DNA from 3 places in the Mycobacterium decipiens genome. Region 3 is predicted to be linked to each of the others. Evidence: predicted binding sites of a transcription regulator. Region 3 holds the regulator's gene; each other region holds the start of a gene.
The links. The regulator LexA, encoded in region 3, represses DNA repair genes until DNA is damaged. The targets are predictions, from matches to a motif close to CGAACANNTGTTCG.
Positions count from the first base shown of each region.

Region 1: the regulator LexA is predicted to act here: its motif matches at 5,259-5,272, upstream of cofD (2-phospho-L-lactate transferase).
Region 2: the regulator LexA is predicted to act here: its motif matches at 2,456-2,469, upstream of AADZ55_RS05135 (error-prone DNA polymerase).

Region 1 is NZ_OY970459.1:1,223,078-1,230,784, reverse strand. Features, by position in the region: gene manA (mannose-6-phosphate isomerase, class I) at 1-1,085, opposite strand, end outside; gene AADZ55_RS05640 (TobH protein) at 1,093-2,199, opposite strand; gene AADZ55_RS05635 (phosphomannomutase/phosphoglucomutase) at 2,196-3,602, opposite strand; gene AADZ55_RS05630 (DUF3499 domain-containing protein) at 3,704-4,183, opposite strand; gene AADZ55_RS05625 (metallopeptidase family protein) at 4,357-4,776, shown strand; gene AADZ55_RS05620 (WhiB family transcriptional regulator) at 4,802-5,161, opposite strand; gene cofD (2-phospho-L-lactate transferase) at 5,547-6,548, shown strand; gene AADZ55_RS05610 (coenzyme F420-0:L-glutamate ligase) at 6,545-7,707, shown strand, end outside.
Region 2 is NZ_OY970459.1:1,118,821-1,126,527, forward strand. Features, by position in the region: gene otsB (trehalose-phosphatase) at 1-857, opposite strand, end outside; gene AADZ55_RS05130 (WS/DGAT/MGAT family O-acyltransferase) at 899-2,251, opposite strand; gene AADZ55_RS05135 (error-prone DNA polymerase) at 2,484-5,771, shown strand; gene AADZ55_RS05140 (TIGR03667 family PPOX class F420-dependent oxidoreductase) at 5,857-6,267, opposite strand; gene AADZ55_RS05145 (nitroreductase family protein) at 6,291-6,935, shown strand; gene AADZ55_RS05150 (tRNA (cytidine(34)-2'-O)-methyltransferase) at 7,161-7,625, opposite strand.
Region 3 is NZ_OY970459.1:1,882,680-1,890,386, reverse strand. Features, by position in the region: gene sthA (Si-specific NAD(P)(+) transhydrogenase) at 1-793, shown strand, start outside; gene AADZ55_RS08625 (proteasome assembly chaperone family protein) at 1,018-1,995, shown strand; gene AADZ55_RS08620 (alpha/beta fold hydrolase) at 2,038-3,063, shown strand; gene AADZ55_RS08615 (PhzF family phenazine biosynthesis protein) at 3,113-3,799, shown strand; gene AADZ55_RS08610 (peroxynitrite isomerase) at 3,808-4,302, opposite strand; gene nrdR (transcriptional regulator NrdR) at 4,330-4,794, opposite strand; gene AADZ55_RS08600 (LysM peptidoglycan-binding domain-containing protein) at 4,958-5,461, opposite strand; gene lexA (transcriptional repressor LexA) at 5,749-6,459, shown strand; gene AADZ55_RS08590 (LGFP repeat-containing protein) at 6,481-7,707, opposite strand, start outside.

The sequences.
Region 1 (7,707 bases), 660 kb from region 3:
TCGGTGCACAACAAGATCTGCGGGCCGTCATGCCGCGACGACGCGTCGACCTCATGGCCGAGGTGATCGCCGTCGAGCACCAGTAGCGTGACCGCGAACTCATCGGTCGGGGTGTCATAGACCAGCCCCGGCCCGTCGCGGCGGATCGGCGGTCGCAACTGCGCCTGGGGGGTGGGGGCGAAGTCCAGCACACGCAACAACTCGGGCACATCGACGTGCTTGGGCGTGAGGCCACCGCGTAGCACATTGTCGGAGTTGGCCATTACCTCCACACCGAAACCACGCAGATATGCATGCAGGTTGCCGGCCGGCAGGAAGACGGCCTCCCCGGGGGCGAGGCTGATGCGGTTGAGTAGCAGCGCCGCCAGCACGCCGGCGTCGCCGGGATAGCGTTCACCGAGTTCCAGCACGGTCCTGGCTTCGGCCGCAAACTCGGTTGCGCCGGAGCTGACGTAATGGATGGCGCCGTCCAGCACAGCAGGCACCAGCACGTCGATATCGGGCTGGGGTGCGGTAATCCAGGTGGTGAACAGGGCCCGCAGACCGTCGGCGTCGGACTGATCGCCCAGCAAATCGATGAACGGGTCGAGGTCGGAGACGGCCAGCGCCCGCAGCAGCTCGCTGGTCCGGGCCGCCTCACGAAACCCGGCCAGCGCCTCGACTGGTTGCAGCGCCACCAACAATTCGGGCTTGTGACTGGTGTCGCGGTAGTTGCGGACTGGCGAGGACACCGGAATGCCCATTCGCTCTTCACGCAGGTAACCCTCGACGGCCTGCTCCGCGCTGGGATGGGCCTGCAAAGACAGCGGCTCGTCGGCCGCCAGCACCTTGACCAAGAATGGCAGCACATCACCGAACCGAGCGCGCGACGCGGAGCCGAGCTGCCCCTCCGGATCGGCAACCAACGCCTCAAGCAACGAGGTTTCGCCATGTGGCGTTTCCAGCCAGGCCGGATCACCCGGGTGTGCACCGAACCATAGTTCAGCTTCCGGGTGAGCGGCCGGCACCGGGCGCCCGGTGAACTCGGCGATAGCGGTGCGCGATCCCCAGGCGTACGTCCGTAACGCTCCGCGTAGCAGTTCCACCGGCGATCTATCCCCGCACCAGTCGCATGTACACGGCGGCCATTTCCAGCCGAACGGCCAATACTGCCAGTTGCTGCTCCGCGCGACCGGGAGTCGCCGGCGCGAGCAACCCCCCGGACCCACCGGGTGATTCGCTCACCTCCGGCACGTCATCAGCGGCGACCAGATAGACGTCGTCGAGCCCGGCAACCCGAGCAGCCACGACCGTCCGCTCGCCGGCCAGCGCCAGTGCCAGCACCCGCAGCCGCTGCGGCAGCGGTCCGTCGATTTCCTCGTCGTGGAACAGGGCCTCCCCCGAATACCCGGCATCCTGGAAACCATTGGGCCCGGTACGCAGCGCCACTACCGCATCCGAAAGCCCGGTCGCCGCCGCGGCCTGGCGGGCGATCCGCAGCAAGACCGAACTCCCATGCCGGGCCAGCGCCAGCGTTGCGGCGTTGTCGCCGGCCAGGGCTATTTGGCAACCGGACACGCGCGCGGCAAGTGCCTTGGCCGGATTGGTGAACACCTCACGGCCGGCACTGTTGCGCAGTGCCTCGGCGTCCAGCTCGTCGGCGAGCGAGGCCAGATCGATACGCAGTTTGGGGTCCACGGTTTGCAAAGCCGCCAGACCCGCGGCCAAGTACCTGGACAGACCAAACTCATCGGCAACCCGCAGCCGAGGTTCCAGCACCGCGACCCGACCTGCCGTGGTGTCCCGCAGCGGACCCTCGTACGGCGCCACCACAACAACCCGCGCACCCCTGCGTACCCCAGTCGCGGCCGCGCCGACCAGCGCTGGATCACCGGGGTCGTCGCCGGCAACGACCAGCACGTCAAGCGGCCCGACCCAGGGCGGGGCCGCGCTGGCGATCACGATTGGCTCAGCGGCCGCGGCACCCAGCGTCGAGGCCAGGATCACCCCGGCGGTCTCGGCGGGACCCCGGCCAGCCACCCAGATCACCGAGCGGGGACGGTCATTGCGGCGCAGCAGGTCCAGCTCGCCCTCGTCGGCCGCGGCGGCGATGGCACGCACCTGCGCGCCGGCCGTCGACGCGGCCCGCAGCAGACCGGCCCGGTCGGCAGCGATCAGGCCCGCGGCGTCCTCGAGATCGACCGCCCGAATGGCGTTCACGGTCCGGCCTTCGCGCCCGCCATCTGGGCGGCGATTTCAGCGCTGACCTGCCGCACCACCGCGTCGACATCCTCGACACCGCGGCCCTCCACATTGAGCCGTAGCAGCGGCTCGGTGTTGGAGCTCCGCAGGTTGAACCAGCGGTCGTCGCCCAAGTCCACCGTCACCCCGTCGAGATGATCGATGGAATGAATCCGGCCGCCGAAAGACTTCAGCACGGCGTCCACACACGCCGGAGCGTCGGCCACGGTGAAGTTGATCTCACCGGATGACTCATACCGTTGGTAGTCGGCGGTCAACTCCGACAACGGTCGGCTTTGCCCACCAAGGGCGGCCAGCACATGCAGTGCCGCCAGCATTCCGGAATCGGCGCCCCAGAAGTCACGGAAGTAGTAGTGCGCCGAATGTTCACCACCAAAGATCGCGCCGGTGTCGGCCATCATTGCCTTGATATAGGAGTGTCCCACCCGTGAACGCAGTGGGGTGCCGCCGTGCTCGACGACCAGCTCGGGCACCGCGCGGGACGTGATCACGTTGTGGATGATGGTGGCGCCGATCTCCCGGTTGAGTTCCCGCGCGGCCACCAACGCGGTCACCGTCGACGGCGAGACAGGCTGGCCGCGTTCATCGACCACAAAGCAGCGGTCGGCATCGCCGTCGAAAGCAAACCCGACATCGGCGCCGGTGTCGCGCACGTAGGCCTGCAGGTCCACCAGGTTTGCTGGGTCAAGCGGATTGGCCTCGTGATTGGGAAACGATCCGTCCAGCTCGAAATACAAGGGCAACAGGGTGATCGAGTCGATCGCACCGAACACGGCCGGCGCGGTGTGACCGGCCATGCCGTTACCGGCGTCCACGGCCACCCGCAATGGACGCAGCCCCGAGGTGTTCACCAGCGACCGCAGGAACACCCCGTAGTCGCCCAGCACATCCTGGTCAGCCAGGGTTCCAGGTTGTCCCTGATATTCCGAGTGGCCTGGAACGCCGGCGATCAGGTCGTCGCGGATGGCGGCCAGCCCGGTATCCGCACCGACCGGTTTGGCGCCCGCCCGGCACATCTTGATGCCGTTGTATGCCGCCGGGTTGTGGCTCGCGGTGAACATCGCTCCGGGGCAATCCAGCACTCCCGAGGCGAAATAAAGCTGATCGGTGGACGCCAGCCCAACTCGCACCACATCGAGGCCCTGGCCGGTCACTCCGGCCGCGAAAGCGGCGGCGAGCGGCGGCGAACTGTCCCGCATGTCATGGCCGATCACCACCCGTTGGGCGTACTCAGCACGCATCAGCCGGGCGAACGCCGCACCGAGATCGGCAACTAGCGTCTCGTCGATCTCTTCGCCGACCAGCCCGCGCACGTCGTAAGCCTTGACGACACGGTGGACAGCCGCGGCGGGCCAAGACATGCGCGGGCTCCTGACGACCTAGGTTTTCTGCGACTCTTGGCCGCCAGCCTATCGGCCTGGGAAAGATACCGGCCGAATCGGTCTCGAACAGTATGGGAAGACTAGTCAGCGGGGTCGGGCAATACCCGCAGATGTCCTCGCCGACGCCCGGTCCGAGGCTCGGGTGGCGCGAGCACGCCAGCGCTCGGCGCGGCGGCATGCGCCCCGGTGCGGTGCAGGCGGGGATCGGCGGGGGCTCGTGCTGTTCCGGCGGGGAAGTCGTCGAAGCCGTTCAGTGGCGCGCCGGTTCCGCTCGGGTGAGACGCGCGCTCGCTCGGGCCACCCTCGCGCACCGCGTCCGCCAGAGCCACCAGATCGTCCTCATCGGGATGGGTGGGCAGCGGCCCGGCGTGCCGCACCAGCTCCCACCCGCGCGGTGCGGTGATGCGACCGGCGTGCCCGACACACAGATCCCACGAATGGGGTTCCCGCGCAGTAGCCAGCGGACCGATCACCGCCGTCGAGTCCGAGTAGACGAACGTCAACGTCGCTACTGCATAGTGCGGACACCCGGGCCGACAGCAGCGACGGGGTACGTTCACGATCGAAAGGCTATCGTGGACAAACCCCGCGGAAGCGCCGGACACGCGCATCCGTCCAAGCCGCGATGTTCAACCGTTACCATCGGCGCGTGAGCGATTCCCGCAGCTCCTCGTGGAGCCGTCGGCCGCGGGGCGGATCCGCTTCGCACCGAGCCAGGCGGCGGGGCCGTGATCTGCGCGGTCCGCTGCTGCCGCCGACGGTACCGGGGTGGCGCAGCCGGGCCGAGCGGTTCGACATGGCAGTACTGGAAGCCTACGAACCCATCGAGCGGCGTTGGCAGGAACGGGTCTCGGAACTCGACATCGCGGTCGACGAGATTCCGCGGATCGCAGCCAAGGATCCCGAAACTGTGCAATGGCCGCCAGAAGTCATCGCCGACGGGCCGATCGCGCTGGCCCGGCTCATCCCCGCCGGCGTAGATGTCCGCGGCAATGCGACGCGGGCACGGATCGTCTTGTTTCGCAAGCCGATTGAACGACGAGCGAAGGACACCGAGGAACTCGGCGAACTGCTGCACGAAATCCTGGTGGCTCAGGTGGCCATCTATCTGGACGTGGAACCTTCCGTCATCGACCCGACGATCGACGACTGACCCTCGCGGCGACCGAGTGGCCGAGTCAGATGATCCCGCGCTTGAGGCGGCGACGCTCGCGCTCGGAGAGACCGCCCCAGATGCCGAATCGCTCGTCATGAGCAAGGGCGTACTCCAGACACTCGTGCCGCACCTCGCAGCCCATGCAAATCTTCTTGGCCTCGCGAGTGGAGCCGCCCTTCTCCGGGAAGAACGCTTCGGGATCTGTCTGCGCACATAGCGCACGGTCCTGCCATTGGTCGGTCGTTGCCGGCGGCAGGGGTTCGGCCTCGAACGGGACCGACGCCTCGGGAACCAAACTCAGATGCGGTCGAACAGTTGCCATCGGTGAGGCCATTGCTGACACGGTCGCCGAGCCGGTAGTGGTATGCGGTGTGCCTCCCATTACACCCCGAAGGTGCTCATAGGACATGCCTCCGCCTCCTCACTGAAATAGATAGTGAAATGATTTCCCACTGTTTTGATGTACAGTCAACCTAATTCGAACAAGTGATCGAATCTCGGTCTGCGACACCGGAACCGGCCGGCCAACCGGGAAATGACACTGATGTGATTAGACACAAGTTGAGGACTCGGGTCAAGCGTGGTGGCGCATTTCCATATCATCTCGTAATAAAATTTCCGCGGTTCTGTTGTGGTTGGGTCCCGGCGTGTCGGGTGCGAGTCGTCACAACGCATGGTGACCGGTTGGCCAACCGGGTCCGCCGCCGAGGGTCACCCCCGCCCGGCCGGACATCCCCCGCCGATCCCGGGAGGTACTGTCCTGCGATGTGAAGGTCACCGTTCTGGTCGGTGGAGTCGGCGGCGCTCGCTTCCTCCTCGGGGTCCAGCAGCTGCTGGGTCTGGGCCAGTTTGCTCCACCACACATTCCCATTCCCTCGGACGCCGGCCACGAGCTGACCGCTGTCGTAAACGTTGGCGACGATGCCTGGATCCACGGGCTGCGAGTCTGCCCGGATCTGGATACCTGTATGTACACCCTAGGCGGTGGCGTCGACCTCCAGCGCGGCTGGGGTCACCGTGACGAAACTTGGCACGCCAAAGAGGAACTGGTGCGCTATGGGGTGCAGCCCGACTGGTTCGAGCTCGGCGACCGCGATCTGGCCACCCATCTGGTACGCAGCCAGATGCTGCGGGCCGGCTACGCACTGTCGCAGGTCACCACGGCCTTGTGCGACCGTTGGCAACCGGGCGCACGGTTGCTGCCCGCCACCGACGACCGTTGTGAAACCCATGTGGTGATCACCGATCCGGTCGACGAGTCCCGCCGAGCGATCCATTTCCAGGAGTGGTGGGTGCGCTATCACGCCCAGGTACCGACGCACAGCTTTGCCTTTGTCGGAGCTGAAAAGTCCAGCGCTGCAACCGAAGCGATCGCAGCGATCGCCGACGCCGACATCATCATGCTGGCGCCGTCCAATCCGGTGGTCAGCATCGGCGCCATCCTGGCGGTCCCCGGCATTCGCGCGGCGTTGCGGGCGGCAACCGCGCCGATCGTCGGCTACTCGCCGATCATCGGTGGAAAGCCGTTGCGCGGCATGGCCGATGCGTGCCTTTCGGTGATCGGGGTGGATTCCACCGCAGCCGCGGTGGGCCGGCACTACGGCGCGCGCCGCACCACCGGGATACTGGACTGCTGGCTGGTGCACGACGGCGACCACGCGGAGATAGACGGGGTCACGGTGCGGTCGGTACCCCTGGTGATGAGAGACCCGAAGGCGACGGCTGAGATGGTTCGCGCCGGGCTGGATCTTGCGGGCGTGGTGGCGTGACCGGCCGCGAACATGGCTCCGCCTCGACGCTCGAGATTCTGCCGGTCACCGGGCTTCCCGAGTTCCGTCCCGGCGACGATCTGAGCGCCGCCGTTGCCGCGGCCGCACCGTGGCTATGCGACAGCGACGTCGTGGTGGTTACCAGCAAGGTGGTGTCCAAGTGCGAGGGCCGGCTGGTTCCGGCTCCCGAGGAGCCGGAGCGAAGAGACCGATTGCGCCGCAAGCTGGTCGAGGATGAGGCTGTGCGGGTGCTGGCGCGCAAGGGCCGCACGTTGATCACCGAGAATCGGCTCGGGCTGGTTCAGGCGGCCGCCGGCGTGGACGGATCCAACGTCGACCAGTCCGAATTGGCGCTGCTGCCGGTAGATCCTGATGCCAGTGCCGCGACCCTACGCGCCGGGCTGCGCGAGCGACTCGGCGTCACCGTCGCCGTGGTGATCACCGACACGATGGGACGCGCCTGGCGCAACGGCCAGACCGACGCCGCGGTCGGCGCTGCCGGTCTGGCGGTGCTGCACAACTACGCGGGTGTCGTCGACCGATACGGCAATGAGTTGGTCGTCACCGAGGTCGCGGTCGCCGACGAGCTCGCCGCGGCCGCCGACTTGGTCAAAGGCAAACTGACCGCGACGCCGGTGGCGGTGGTGCGCGGATTCAGCGTGGCGGACGACGGCTCGACCGCCCGGCAACTGTTGCGGACGGGTGCGGACGACCTGTTCTGGCTCGGTACCGCCGAAGCCCTGGAGCTGGGTCGCCAGCAGGCCCAGCTATTGCGTAGGTCGGTCCGCCGGTTCAGCGGCGATCCGGTGCCGCCCGACCTCGTCGAGGCCGCCGTCGCCGAGGCGCTCACCGCGCCGGCCCCGCATCACACCCGGCCGGTGCGATTCGTGTGGCTGCAGACGCGCGCCGCCCGCACCCGGCTGCTCGACCGGATGAAAGACAAGTGGCGGTCCGACCTCGCCGGTGACGGCAAGCCCACCGACGCGATAGAACGCCGGGTGGCACGCGGCCAGATCCTCTACGAGGCACCCGAGGTCGTCATACCAATGCTGGTGCCCGACGGCGCACACAGCTACCCCGATGCCGCTCGCACCGACGCCGAACACACCATGTTCACGGTCGCGGTCGGGGCGGCCGTGCAGGCCCTGCTGGTCGCGCT
Region 2 (7,707 bases), 760 kb from region 3:
ACCCGCAGCGCACGGCGCTGCCCCGCCGCGCGTACCGCCGCGGCCACCTCGCCGACGCGGTTACGCGCCGCGTTGCGGTAGTGCACGGCGACACCAAACCGCTTGTGTTCGACCACAACACCGGGAATTGACCCGAGTTGGTCGCACAGGGCCGCGGCCGCCAGCTCCAGCACCGGTATGGCCGCCGCGGCGGCGTCGTTCTGATGGTGTGTTCCATCGGGTGCGGTCAGCTCAAAACCATGGCTGCCGGCGTACCAGATTCCGGACAGACCCACCCGCTCGGTCACGTCGGCGAGGTCGCGGCCGCTGAGCACCGCCACCGGACACTGCCCGGCCAACCGCTGCAGAGCCTCGGCTGCGCCGGCGGCGGGTTTGGCCGAGTCGGGATCGTCGACGATGTCGGACAGCGTGCCGTCGAAGTCGAAGAACACCGCGGGCTGGCGGGCGGTGAGGCCGTCGGCCAGGCCGAGGGCCTGAAGTGCGTCGGGAAGCTGCGACATGCGCCGGTCCCCGGTGCGCACAGCGACCTCGCTCAGGTCGGTGACCACCGTATCGGCGCCGTCGCGACGCAATACATCCCGGTGTCCGGTGCGATCGACACCGATGATCAGTGCAAATCCGCTGTCGCGCGCGGCCGTGACGCCCGCCGGGTCAGCCGCGACGACCACGCACCGGCCCGGCCGCACCGCCAGGCGGTCGGCCGCGTCGATCAGCCCGTCCCGGCAGTTGCCGCTCGACGAGAAGACGCCGGTGCCCACACCGACTTCCTGCAGTTGCCGGGCCAGTGCCGGGGTGGAGTCCAACGCGGTGTCGAACAGGGCCGCGTCATGGCGGCGCGGGTCGATGGTGACCGGCATTGACCCACCCTCTCACGGGGGTCAACGGCGCTGAGATTGAGTCAGTGACGTGCGCGGGCGGGCAGCGCAGCGGCCCGCCCGCGTTGCGTGGCGCTGGGCAGTGCGCGGGATGAACGCTTGCGACGATCCTTGGTGAACAGCAGCACGGAGTCGTGGCTGAGGGCCACCAGACGCGCCATACCCAGTTCGATGCCGCTGACCAACTGCTGCATTTCGGATGCGGCCTCGTAGTCGGCGGTGATGCCGAACACCAGCTCATCGCCATAGCTGAGTACGGCGACCCCGGTGCTTAGCTGCAGCGCGGTCGGCGGGATGGGCAACACCTGGTCCATCCGTTGGCCCATCAGCCGTAACTGGTGGCGAGGACCGGGTGCGCTGGTCGCCAGGGTTACGACGCCCTGTTGCGGTAGCCGAGCTAGCGCGTGAATCACTTTGGCGCACAACGTAAACGGTACGTACCCAGCGAGACTGGTGGCTTGGCGACGGTCGCTCGGCGTGGTCCGGTTCACCCGGTTGTGCACGGTGCGCAGCCGCTGAACCGGGTCGTCGTCGTCGACTGGGAGGTACGGCAGCATGGCCGAGCTGTCATCGGTTTTCTCCAGGGTGCGCAGTGAGTCCGCGCGTGGTTGCTGACCGCGGTGCAGCAGAACCGTTCGGAAGCCCTCGGTGATTGCTGCGAGTGCGACGTCGTTGGCGCTCACCCCGAACTTTTGGCACACGCTGTCGACGGCGGCGCGGGGAACGCGCACCGTCTGGTACCGCCGCCTCGCGGTGAGCGGGCCGGCCGGCGACGTCCAGGCCGCAGACCAGCTGACGGCGCGCGCTGCGGCCTTGCAGACGGCGCCAGTGATGCTGACAGAATTCCGCCACAGCATGTCGGCCCAGTTGCGCGCGTCGATATCCGACGAAATTTGTTCGATACCAATATTGTTGACGAAGGTATTGCTGTCGGCGTCGTCGCAGAGCCTGGTGAGGAGGTGGGCCGCCGACATGCCTTCGGCCATGCAGTGGTGGATCTTCATCAAGATCGCCCACCGATTGCCTTTCAGGCCCTCGATGATCCAGCACTCCCACAGCGGGCGGTCCAGGTCGAGGGGACGTTCCAGGGCGTGGGCGATGGCCCGGAACAGCTCGGTTTCGTCGCCAGGACGGGGAAGCGCCACCCGTCGGACGTGCTGGGCGATGTCGAATCCCGGATGGTCGATCCACTCCGTCCGCAGCACTTGGGCACACCGTGGTATCGACTTAATCCGTTCTGCAAGAACGGTTTTGATCCGTTCGTAGTTGGGGGCGGCACCGTTGACGACGGCAACCGCGCCGACCGCCAGGCTCGGGTGCCGCTCCGGATCCCGGGCCTTGAGAAAACCCGCATCCAGCGTCGTCAGTTGTGCCATGACAAGTCCCCACCGTCGTTTTGGAATACGTACCAGTATCCGTCGCGAGCCCCAGCGGCGATAGGCCTGCAAAGTTAAGAACGTGTTTTTCAGTTAAAGATATGTTTAACAGCGGCGATGTGCTGCTTGGCGGCGCCGTTCGCAAACTGTTCGCGGGCCGTTTCCGAGCCGTACGAAACCCGTTCCATTAATCCGCCAGTGTCTCGAACATATGTTCGATACACTGGCGGATGTGGGTTGGCACAATGGGCCGCCGAGCTGGGCGGAAATGGAGCGGGTGCTGGACGGGAAGCCGCGACATGCCGGTGCGCCGGCGTCCGATGCGGATGGGGACGTGCCCCGGTCCCGCAAGCGTGGGGGCTACCAGCCGCTTGACCCAAAACCGGGAGCGGCCCGGAAGCTCGGATCGTCCGTCGCGTATGCCGAGCTGCATGCCCATTCGGCGTACAGCTTCCTCGACGGTGCCAGCACGCCGGAGGAGTTGGTCGAGGAGGCCGCCCGGCTGGATCTGCGCGCCCTCGCGCTGACCGACCACGACGGCCTGTACGGGGCGGTGCGGTTCGCCGAAGCCGCCGCGGAACTCGACGTGCGTACGGTGTTCGGCGCCGAGCTGTCACTGGGATCGCAGGCCCGCACCGAACAGCCGGATCCGCCCGGCCCGCACCTGCTGGTGCTGGCCCGCGGCCCGGAAGGTTACCGGCGGTTGTCGCGGCAACTGGCCGCGGCGCACCTGGCCGGCGGCGAGAAGGGCAAGCCGCGCTACGACTTCGACGCGCTGACCGAGGCGGCCGGCGGGCACTGGCACATTCTGACAGGATGTCGGAAAGGTCATGTGCGCCAGGCGCTTGCCGTTGGTGGCCCGGATGCGGCGGAACGGGCGCTGGCCGATCTGGTGGACCGGTTCACGGCCGCCCGGGTCAGCATCGAGCTGACCCAGCATGGCTATCCGCCCGACGACGAACACAACGCGGTGCTGGCCGCCCTCGCGCCGCGCTTCGGAGTCGGCGTCGTCGCCACCACTGGAGCGCATTTTGCTCATCCGTCGCGGCGCCGGCTGGCGATGGCGATGGGCGCGATCCGGGCCCGGCAGTCCCTGGATGCCGCCGCCGGGTGGCTGGCTCCGCTGGGCGGCTCGCACCTGCGGTCCGGCGAGGAGATGGCCCGGCTGTTCGCTTGGTGTCCCGAAGTGGTGACCACCGCCGCCGAACTCGGCGAGCAGTGTGCGTTCGGGTTGGCGCTCATCGCGCCGCAGCTGCCGCCGTTCGATGTGCCCGACGGGCACACCGAGGACAGCTGGTTGCGACAGTTGGTCATGGCCGGTGCTGGTGATCGCTACGGGGCGGTCAAGGGCGCGTCACGGGCGTATTGCCAGATCGAGTACGAGCTGAAAGTCATTGCACAACTGAGGTTTCCGGGCTACTTCTTGGTGGTGCACGACATCACCCGGTTTTGCCGGGAGAACGACATCTTGTGTCAGGGCAGGGGATCGGCGGCCAATTCCGCGGTCTGTTATTCCCTCGGTGTCACCGCTGTCGATCCGGTGGCCAACGAGCTGTTGTTCGAGCGTTTCCTATCGCCCGCCCGCGATGGGCCACCCGACATAGACATCGACATCGAGTCGGATCAGCGCGAAAAGGTCATCCAGTACGTCTACGACAAATACGGCCGGGACTATGCCGCCCAGGTAGCCAATGTCATCACCTACCGGGGGCGCAGCGCGGTGCGCGACATGGCCCGCGCCCTGGGCTTCTCGCAGGGGCAGCAGGACGCGTGGAGTAAGCAGATCGGCCACTGGAACGGGCAGGCCGAAGATGTCGAGGGCATCCCCGAGCAGGTAGTCGATCTGGCAAACCAGATTCGGAACCTACCTCGGCACATGGGTATTCACTCCGGCGGTATGGTGATCTGTGACCGCCCGATCGCAGATGTGTGCCCGGTGGAGTGGGCGCGCATGGAGAATCGCAGCGTTCTGCAGTGGGACAAAGACGACTGTGCGGCAATCGGTTTGGTGAAATTCGACCTGCTCGGGCTGGGTATGCTTTCGGCGCTGCATTACGCGAGAGATCTGGTGGCCGAACACAAAGGTATCGGGGTGGACCTGGCCAGGTTGGACCTCTCCGAGCCGGCGGTGTACGAGATGTTGGCCCGCGCCGATTCGGTCGGTGTGTTCCAGGTGGAGTCGCGAGCGCAGATGGCCACCTTGCCGCGCCTGCGGCCACGGGTGTTCTACGACCTGGTGGTGGAGGTCGCGCTGATCCGTCCCGGGCCCATTCAGGGCGGTTCGGTGCACCCCTACATCCGGCGACGGAACGGCATCGACCCGGTCGTCTACGATCACCCGTCCATGGCGTCGGCATTGCGAAAGACACTGGGCGTGCCGCTCTTTCAGGAACAGCTGATGCAACTGGCGGTCGACTGCGCGGGTTTCTCCGCCGCCGAGGCGGACCAGCTGCGGCGCGCCATGGGGTCCAAGCGTTCGACCGAACGCATGCGCCGGCTGCGCGGCCGGTTCTACGATGGCATGCGTACGCTACACGGCGCCCCCGACGAGGTGATCGACCGAATCTACGAAAAGCTGGAGGCATTCGCCAATTTCGGCTTCCCCGAGAGTCACGCGCTGAGTTTCGCGTCACTGGTGTTCTACTCGTCGTGGTTCAAGCTGCACCACCCGGCGGCCTTCTGCGCCGCGCTGCTGCGCGCACAGCCGATGGGCTTCTATTCACCACAGTCGTTGGTGGCCGATGCGCGCCGGCACGGTGTGGTGGTGCACGGCCCGTGCGTTGCGACCAGCCTGGCGCATGCCACTCTCGAAAACGCGGGAACCGAGGTCCGACTCGGTCTGGGTGCCGTTCGCTATATCGGCGACGATCTCGCCGAAACGTTGGTCGAGGAGCGAAAAGTCAACGGCCCGTTCGCCTCTCTGCTTGACCTGACGTCCCGGGTGCAGCTTTCCGTGCCGCAGACCGAAGCGCTGGCGACGGCCGGGGCGCTGGGCTGCTTTGGGATGTCCCGTCGGGAGGCGCTGTGGGCGGCCGGGGCCGCGGCCACTCAACGGCCGGACCGGTTGCCTGGGGTGGGCTCGTCGTCGCATATCCCGGCGTTGCCGGGAATGAGTGAGCTGGAACTGGCCGCCGCCGACGTGTGGGCCACCGGCATCTCCCCGGACAGTTATCCGACGCAGTTCCTGCGGCCAGACCTGGACGCGATGGGGGTGCTGCCCGCCGACGCCCTGGGATCGGTGCCCGACGGTGACCGCGTGCTGATCGCCGGCGCGGTGACCCATCGGCAGCGACCCGCGACGGCCCAAGGGGTGACGTTCATCAACCTCGAGGACGAAACCGGGATGGTGAACGTGCTCTGCACGCCGGGAGTGTGGGCGCGCCATCGCAAGCTGGCGCATACGGCACCGGCGCTGCTGATTCGCGGCCAGGTCCAAAACGCCAGCGGCGCGATCACCGTGGTGGCCGAGCGGATGGGCCGCATCGCCCTGATCGGCTCCCGGTCGCGCGACTTCCGCTAGCCACCCCGCGCCGAGTGTGAACTAGGTGCGAAATTTTCGCCAAAACTTCGCAGTAGACGCACCTTCGGCGAGCAGGCGTCTCATGTCAACCACTCGGCGTCGTCCACACCCGATTCAAGGTGATCTTCAGCCGGGTGCTGTACGTCGCTATGGCCTCGGTCAGACCGAACTTCGCGGCATCCTCGCGGTACTTGACCCAGTACGGTTCGTCCTGCCGGCAGTCGACATCGGTGGCGTCGACGGCAGCTGCCCCGCCGACCACGACGATCCCTCCGCCATTGCCATCCGAGTCCAGGTTCAGGCTGACCTGCGGGTGGGCCAAGATGTGAGCGACCTTGGCGGCGCGCGGCATGGTGTACACCGTTAGATCGCTGCCGTCGAAATAGAACCAGATCAGTCGCGGAACCGGCTGCCCCGATTTGGCGACGGTCGTCAGCCACCCGTAGCGGTCCGATCTGAGCCTGCTGGAAACTTCTTGGGTCAGTTCGACGCTCATGAGGTAACGGTAGTCTGCGCCACATGACCCTCAATCTGTCCGTCGACGAAGTCCTGCGCACCACCCGATCGGTCCGCAAACGCCTCGACTTCGACAAGCCGGTGTCGCGCGACTTACTGATGGAATGCCTCGAACTGGCGCTGCAGGCGCCCACCGGGTCCAACTCGCAGGGCTGGCAGTGGGTGTTCGTCGAGGACGCCGGGAAGAAGAAGGCGATCGCCGATATCTACCTGGCCAACGCCCGCGGCTACCTCAGCCTGCCCGCACCCGAATACCCCGAGGGCGACAGCCGTGGCGAGCGCATGGGGCTGGTGCGTGATTCGGCGACCTATCTCGCCGAGCACATGCACGAGGCGCCCGTCCTGATGATCCCGTGCCTCTATGGCCGGGAAGACAAGTCGCCGTTGGGCGGTGTGTCGTTCTGGGCTTCGCTGTTCCCGGCGGTCTGGAGCTTCTGCCTGGCGCTGCGCTCCCGCGGGCTGGGTTCCTGCTGGACGACGTTACATCTGCTCGACGACGGTGAGCAGCGGGCGGCCGAGGTGCTCGGCATTCCCTACGACGAATACAGCCAGGGCGGGCTGTTTCCGATTGCCTACACCAAGGGCACCGACTTCCGGCCGGCCAAGCGGCTGCCCGCCGAGAGCCTCACGCACTGGAACAGCTGGTAGCTGGCAGTCGACCCGGGATCAGCCCGGGTTGCCGTCGCTGCCGGGGGCGCCGTGGGTGCCGCCACTACCGCCGGTGCCGCCGCCATTGCCGGAGTTTCATCGCTATTCATCCTCCAGTGGCCAGCGCAGACCGCGAGTGATTCCGGCATTGGGAATGTATCCCAATGCCGGCCACGAGATCTGGGGTTTTACACCAGGTATTCCTGGCAGGGGTGGTTTCGGACTTCAGCCGGCCCCGTGATAGCCGTGCTGTCGCCAGGCCTCGTACACGGCAACCGCTGCGGCATTGGACAGGTTCAATGATCGCCGGCCAGCCAGCATGGGAATGCGCACCTGGCCGGTGATGTGCGGGTCGGTCAGGGTCACCGTGTCCAGCCCGGTGGGTTCGGGCCCGAACATCAGCACGTCGCCGGCCCGGTAGCTGACGTCGGTGAATCGTGTCACCGCCTGCGCGGTGAACGCGAACACCCGCACCGGCGACAGTGCATCCCAGGCGGCCGCGAGCGACGTGTGGACGGTGACCGAGGCCAGGTCGTGGTAGTCCAGTCCGGCCCGCCGGAGCTTGGGTTCAGACAGGTCGAAACCCAGCGGCTCGACCAGATGCAGTTCGCAGCCCGTCGCGGCGGCGGTCCGGATGGCGTTGCCCGTATTCGGAGCGATGCGCGGCGAGTAGAACAGCAGCCGGAACATTCGTCGATCATGGCAAAGCGCCCGGTACCCGGTTGTCCGGCTGGCGCACCGGGGTAAGCCGGCTCCGCCGGACACTCCAAGC
Region 3 (7,707 bases):
GAAGCGGGACAACATGTTGGACTTCTGCGACCCCGAGGTCGTCGAGGCACTCAAATTTCACCTGCGCGACTTGGCGGTGACATTCCGGTTCGGCGAGGAGGTGACCGCGGTCGACGTAGGCGCTGCGGGCACCGTCACCACCCTGGCCAGCGGCAAACAGATTCCAGCCGAGACGGTGATGTACTCCGCGGGACGCCAGGGACAAACCGATCACCTTGACCTGCATAATGCCGGACTCGAGGTTGAGGGGCGTGGGCGGATCTTCGTCGACGACAGCTTCCAAACCAAGGTGGACCATATCTACGCAGTCGGCGACGTCATCGGCTTCCCGGCGTTGGCCGCGACGTCGATGGAACAGGGCCGGCTGGCGGCCTACCACGCCTTCGGCGAACCAACCGACGGAATCACCGACCTTCAGCCGATCGGCATTTACTCGATCCCCGAGGTGTCCTACGTCGGTGCCACCGAGGTGGAGCTGACCAAGAACTCCATCCCGTACGAAGTGGGCGTGGCCCGGTACCGGGAGCTAGCCCGCGGCCAGATCGCAGGCGACTCCTACGGCATGCTCAAAATGCTGGTGTCCACCGAAGATCTCACGCTGCTCGGCGTGCATATCTTCGGCACCAGCGCCACCGAGATGGTGCACATCGGACAGGCCGTGATGGGATGCGGGGGCACCGTCGAATACCTGGTCGACGCGGTGTTCAACTACCCCACCTTCTCCGAGGCCTACAAGAACGCGGCGCTGGACGTGATGAACAAGATGCGCGCGCTCAACGAGTTCCGCCGCTGATCGGGCCCCAACGGGCAAGCGGATGTGAATCTGTCCCGGCGCGCAAGTAGGCTTGCCAGCAAATTCGCCGCCGCCCACGATCGGCCGGCGTCGAATGCGGTCCGCCGCTTTCGCGTTTCGCAACACAATGGCACCCAGGGTCGCTGTTCAATCATTAGTGCCCGCTGATTTGAGGGACACTGGTTACGGCAGCCCGGCGAGTACCCGGAGAGGAGGCAGCACCCATGGCTCGCGATCAAGGCGCGGACGAGGCGCGAGAATACGAGCCGGGGCAGCCCGGCATGTACGAGCTCGAGTTCCCGGCGCCCCAGCTGTCGACGCCCGACGGCCGTGGTCCGGTGTTGGTGCACGCCTTGGAGGGCTTCTCCGACGCCGGTCATGCAATCCGGCTGGCCGCCGCCCACCTCAGGGCGGCCCTGGACACAGAGCTGGTCGCGTCGTTCGCCATCGATGAACTTCTGGACTATCGCTCGCGACGGCCATTGATGACCTTCAAGACCGATCACTTCACCCACTACGAAGATCCAGAGTTGAGCCTCTACGCGCTGCGCGACAGCATCGGGAACCCGTTTCTGCTGCTGGCCGGCATGGAGCCGGATCTGAAGTGGGAGCGTTTCATCACCGCGGTCCGACTGCTGGCCGAGCGCCTGGGGGTACGGCAGACCATCGGCCTGGGCACCGTCCCGATGGCCGTTCCGCACACCCGACCGATCACGATGACCGCACACTCCAACAACAGGGACCTCATCACGGATTTCCAGCCGTGGATTTCCGAAATCCAGGTCCCAGGTAGCGCCTCCAACCTGCTGGAATACCGGATGGCCCAGCACGGTCACGAGGTCGTCGGGTTCACCGTGCACGTCCCGCACTATCTGACGCAGACCGACTACCCCGCGGCCGCCCAGGCACTGCTCGAGCAGGTCGCCAAGACCGGCTCCCTGCAGCTACCGCTGGCCGCGCTGACCGAAGCGGCGGCAGAGATCCGCGCAAAGATCGACGAGCAAGTCCAGGCGAGCGCCGAAGTGGCTCAAGTGGTGGCGGCCCTCGAGCGCCAGTACGATGCCTTCATCGACGCTCAGGAGAACAGGTCGTTACTAGCACGCGACGAAGATCTGCCGAGCGGCGACGAGCTTGGCGCCGAGTTTGAGCGGTTCCTAGCCCAGCAGGCAGAGAAGAAGTTTGACGACGACGACCCGACTTGATCCCTCAAGCGTCCCTATCGGCCCGACAACGAGGTTGGCGAGATGACCGAGCGGAAGCGAAATCTTCGCCCGGTGCGCGAAGTGGCACCGCCTTCGCTGCAGTTCCGCACCATTCACGGTTATCGGCGCGCGTTCCGGATCGCCGGCTCGGGGCCGGCGATTCTGCTTATCCACGGCATTGGTGACAATTCCACCACCTGGAATGGGGTACAGGCCAAGCTGGCCCAGCGGTTCACCGTCATCGCCCCGGATCTCCTCGGCCACGGGCAATCCGACAAGCCACGCGCCGACTATTCGGTCGCTGCGTACGCCAACGGCATGCGCGACCTACTCAGTGTGCTCGACATCGAGCGCGTGACCATCGTGGGTCACTCGCTGGGCGGCGGGGTGGCAATGCAATTCGCCTACCAGTTCCCTCAGCTGGTCGACCGGTTGATCCTGGTCGGCGCCGGGGGCGTCACCAAGGATGTCAACGTGGTCTTCCGGTTGGCCTCGTTGCCGATGGGCAGCGAGGCCATGGCCGTGCTGCGGTTGCCGTTGGTGCTGCCGGCGGTCCAGATCGCCGGGCGGATCGTGGGTAAGGTCATCGGCACGACCAGCCTGGGGCACGATCTGCCCAACGTGCTGCGTATCCTGGACGACCTGCCGGAACCGACGGCATCAGCGGCGTTCGGCCGCACGTTGCGGGCTGTGGTGGACTGGCGGGGGCAGATGGTCACCATGCTGGACCGATGTTACTTGACCCAAGCAATCCCGGTGCAGATCATTTGGGGGACAAAAGATGTGGTGTTGCCCGTCCGTCACGCTCACATGGCGCATGCCGCCATGCCAGGCTCGCGGCTAGAGATCTTCGAGGGTTCGGGGCACTTCCCATTTCACGACGACCCCACTCGTTTCATCGACGTCGTGCAGCGCTTCATCGACACCTCTGAGCCCGCCGAATACGACCAGGCCGCGCTTCGCGCATTGCTGCGCGCGGGTGGCGGCGAACGAACCGTCACCGGCTCGGACGATACCCGTGTCGCCGTGCTGAACGCCATGGGATCCGACGAACGCAGCGCTACCTGATCGGCCACCGGGTGTGTCGGGGCTCCCGCCCGGGTCGTACAGTCGGGCCATGGCTATTGAGGTGACGGTGTTGCGCGTTTTCACCGATTCAGATGGGAATTTTGGGAATCCGCTCGGTGTGGTCGACGCCAGCAAGGTCGGACCGGCCGACCGGCAGCAACTAGCAGCCCAATTGGGTTACAGCGAAACCATATTCGTAGATCTTCCCGCCGCCGGCTCGACCACCGCGCACGCCACCATCTACACGCCAAGCACCGAGATCCCGTTCGCCGGCCATCCCACCGTCGGGCTTTCCTGGTGGCTGCGCGAGAATGGCACGCCGATCAACACGCTGCAGGTGCCGGCCGGCATTGTCCAGGTGAGCTACCAGAGCGATCTCACCGCCATCAGCGCCCGCTCGGAATGGGCGCCCGAGCTCGCAATCCACGACCTCGACTCGGTCGACGTCCTTGCCGCCGCCGACCCCGCCGATTTTCCCGACGACACCGCGCACTACCTATGGACCTGGACCGACCAGTCGGCTAGCTCGATACGCGCCCGAGTGTTCGCCGCCAACCTGGGTGTCGTCGAAGACGAAGCGACCGGTTCCGCGGCTATTCGGATCACCGACTACCTCAGCCGCGACCTCACCATTACCCAGGGCAAGGGATCGCTGATCCAAACCACCTGGAGTCCCGAGGGCTGGGTTAGGGTGGCCGGCCGCGCCGTCAGTGACGGTGTGGCACAAGTCGACTGACGCGGGGGTCAGCGCTGTCGGCGCAACACGGCGGCGAGGTGATCCTGCAGGGGTTGCCCGACTGCACCCATTCGCACCGAGTACGAGAGCTCGTCGCCGTCGACACGGAAGGAACGGTCAAGCGCGGTCACCTCTTTGGCGGTCGGAGCCAGCCCGATCGCCCCGGTCGGACTTGTCGACATTTCGAGTTTGATGACGTCACCGGTGACCGAATACGTTCCAACCTCGATTTCGGTGATGCCGCTTGGATGGGCGAGAACGAGTTCAACGCGACCCGGTTCGCAAACACGCAGATACCCGGTCTCGGCATGCAACGGAGCGCCGTCGGCTACCGCCCTGGTCCGCTGCGCGTACGTCAGAAACGGTTTACCCACATGCGAGAACGCAACTTCCTCGAGGTATTCGAACGGCTGGATGGTCGGGTACTTGCCCGCACCGCGACCCGCCCAATTACCCAGCAGAGGTGCCAGTGCCGCGAGATCGGGGTGCAGGTCGACAGGCATGCAGGAAGCCTAGCGTTGCGCGACAGGTCAGCTCGGGGCTGACAAGTTGCGGTGCGCGCGCAGCGCCTCAATCTCGCGCTCGAAATCGTCCGCGGAAGAAAACGACCGGTACACCGACGCGAACCGTAGATAGGCCACCTCGTCGAGTTCGCGCAACGGACCCAGGATAGCCAGGCCGACATCGTGACTCGGGACCTCCGGCGACCCCGCGGCGCGCACCGAATCCTCAACCTGCTGGGCCAGCAGGTTCAACGCGTCGTCATCGACCTGGCGCCCCTGGCATGCCCGGCGCACACCGCGGATCAGCTTCTCGCGACTGAAGGGTTCTGTGACACCACTGCGCTTGACTACGGCCAGCACCGCGGTCTCCACGGTAGTGAATCGTCGTCCGCACTCGGGGCACGACCGGCGACGCCGGATAGCCTGGCCTTCATCGGTTTCCCGCGAGTCGATCACGCGCGAATCGGGGTGCCGGCAGAACGGGCAATGCATGGCCGCTCCTTTGCCGTCCTGACATCCGGGTATCGCAGACGACTCCGAGACTACCTGTGCGCTCCGCCGCAGAGCCACCGCAGTCGCGATGGTTGCGCGCTCGGCATCGCGGTCACCGAGTAACGTTCGCGCAGAACGGTTTCGGCGGGACAACGCGATACCGTCAGCCGACCGGCGCGATCAGTGTCTGGCCCGCGGCCACCGCCGGTGACACAAGCGCGTTGAGTTCGCGGATGCGATCGGCAACCTGGCGAGCCGGCGCATTCGGCGCTACCCGAGCCGCCACATCTTGCAAGGACTCCCCCGGTTCAACCCGCACCACGGCAAGCCGGTAGGGAACGCCAGCGGGTGAACCGGCGGACCATTCGGAGGAACCGCCGTTGATCATCTCCCCGAACTGCGCCACCAGACCCAGCCAGACGGTGATCACCGCGGCGAGCAGAGCCAGCCCCACCGTCGTGGCCGGCGTGACCGGCCTCCTGCGATGCCCCGCGATGGAAAGCCCGACCCCGATGCCGCGGTAGCGAAGCGGCGCACCCGCCGGCCTAGACCGGCCGGGCCGGCGCGATTGGGTCAAGTCGGCGCGGCGCCTGCCAGGCCCGTCGACCCGGACTCGCAGACTGGGCGGATTGGCGGTACGGGGCGGACCTGCCTGGAAAAGTGTCATGGTCGTTCCTCCTGCTGAGAAGACTATCGCTCGGGTGTTCGACACATTAGTCGCTTGTGTGTTCGATACCCGAACATTTGATCGAAGCGTGTCGCACGAGCAAAACGCTAAACCACACCACCGACAAATTGCCGGCGGTCGCACCGCGGGCATGTGCGGCGAATACCCCGCCGTACCGCGAGTTACACGTTTGTTATTCGCCGGGTTGCCCCGGTGCACCGGTGCCGCGACACACCATGTCGAACACATGTTTGATTATTGGCACGGGTGCGGCTACATTCGGTGCCATGAGCGACAGCAACGACACCTCAGTCGGCGGCGGAGCCATTGGCGCGGACGGCCGGTTGCAGTCCGTGGACACGGCGCTAACCGAGCGACAACGCACAATTCTCAACGTCATCCGCGCGTCGGTCACTAGCCGCGGGTATCCACCGAGCATCCGGGAAATCGGCGACGCGGTCGGTCTGACGTCGACGTCTTCGGTGGCTCACCAGTTGCGCACCCTGGAGCGCAAGGGCTACCTGCGCCGTGACCCGAACCGGCCCCGCGCCGTCGATGTGCGCGGGGCCGACGACGTCGCGGCGTCGCCGATCACCGAAGTGCCCGGCTCGGATGCCTTACCGGAACCCACCTTCGTCCCCGTCCTGGGACGCATCGCGGCCGGCGGGCCGATCCTTGCCGAGGAAGCCGTCGAGGACGTCTTCCCGCTGCCCCGTGAGCTGGTTGGCGAGGGCACCCTGTTCCTGCTCAAGGTGATCGGTGACTCGATGGTGGAAGCCGCGATCTGCGACGGTGACTGGGTAGTCGTGCGACAGCAAAATGTCGCCGACAACGGCGACATTGTTGCGGCCATGATCGACGGTGAGGCAACCGTCAAGACGTTCAAACGCGCGGGCGGCCAGGTGTGGCTGATGCCGCACAACCCGGCCTTCGATCCGATCCCGGGCAACGACGCCACCGTGCTTGGCAAGGTCGTCACGGTGATCCGCAAGGTTTGACGCCGGTCCGGCGGCGGACTGTCAATCCGCCTTGACGAAGCCGTTGGCTTGTGCGGCTTCCTCGCTGACAAACCAGAGTTCGGCGAGCGTGTCGTGGTACAGCGCACCGGCGGGCGTGTAATACAGACCGAAGCTCACACTGGCTTTGATGGGATATCCGTTCGGCATCTGGTACGGATCCTCGAGCGGCAGATGGATCGCCGGGCGCACATCCGCGCTCGATGGTTGCGGGGGTTCTGCGGCCGCGTGCCGCCCGCCTCTTTCTTCAGCTGCGGGTACCGCCGCCTCCGAAAACGCAGTGTCACCAATATCGGCGTCCGGAGCGTGGACGTCGGGTACCGCGGCTTCGGGGTCCGCCGCTTCCGGAACGAAGGCCTGCGGAACGAAGGTCTCCGGTACCACGCGTTCCGGAACGATCGGATCGGGACCGACCGATTCGGAAAGGTCGGCTTGCGACACGACCGGTGTCGGAGTGGTGTCCACCGCGTCGGGGTCTTCGTCGTCGACCTCGTCCTCGATCCCAACCCCGCCGGGTCCGGACCACAGATCGCTGCCGTAGCCTTCGCCACCTGGAACGTCCTCGGCCACACCGGCAACCGCCCCGGCCCCTCGCGGCCAACTGACCCGCGGTGCGGATCCCCCGTCCGGCACCGGACGTTCCGGCGGGAACTGCTCGCCGAAGCCGAAGTGCTCGGAACCGAACTCTTCGTCGCGCGGCCAGTCCCCATCAGCCGTGGTCTCGTATTCGGCATCCGGGGCTTGGTCATGATCGTAGGCAGCGGTGTCGCGGCGACCGCGACGCCGACGCAACCCGAACATCCCCAACGCCACCAAGACGATAAGAAGCACCGCCGCGCCAGCGGCCCCCAGCCACCACCACTGCCAGGTGAACTTCTTGCCATGCGGGGGCATCGCCGATGTGCTTGGCTGGTTCTGCCCCGACACCTGCAGACCGGACAGCAACGGCGCCAGATTCGCGGGCTCCGTGGTGAACGTGTTTTTTGACCGGTTCCACGAAATCTTGCCGCCGGTGAACGTCTGTGCGACAACGTCGCCATCCACGGTCTGGTCCGCAACCGGGGCGCCAAGCTTGCCGTTGGGACCGCGAAGCTTGTCCCATGCCGCCTTCATCGCCCCGCGCACGACGAACGCGCCGTGGTCCGGAGTCCAGAAGATCACCGGCTTGTCGGCCGCGGAAAACAGGGCGATCCGGCTGGAGGGCCCGAAACCACCGTCGGATTCGTTGGC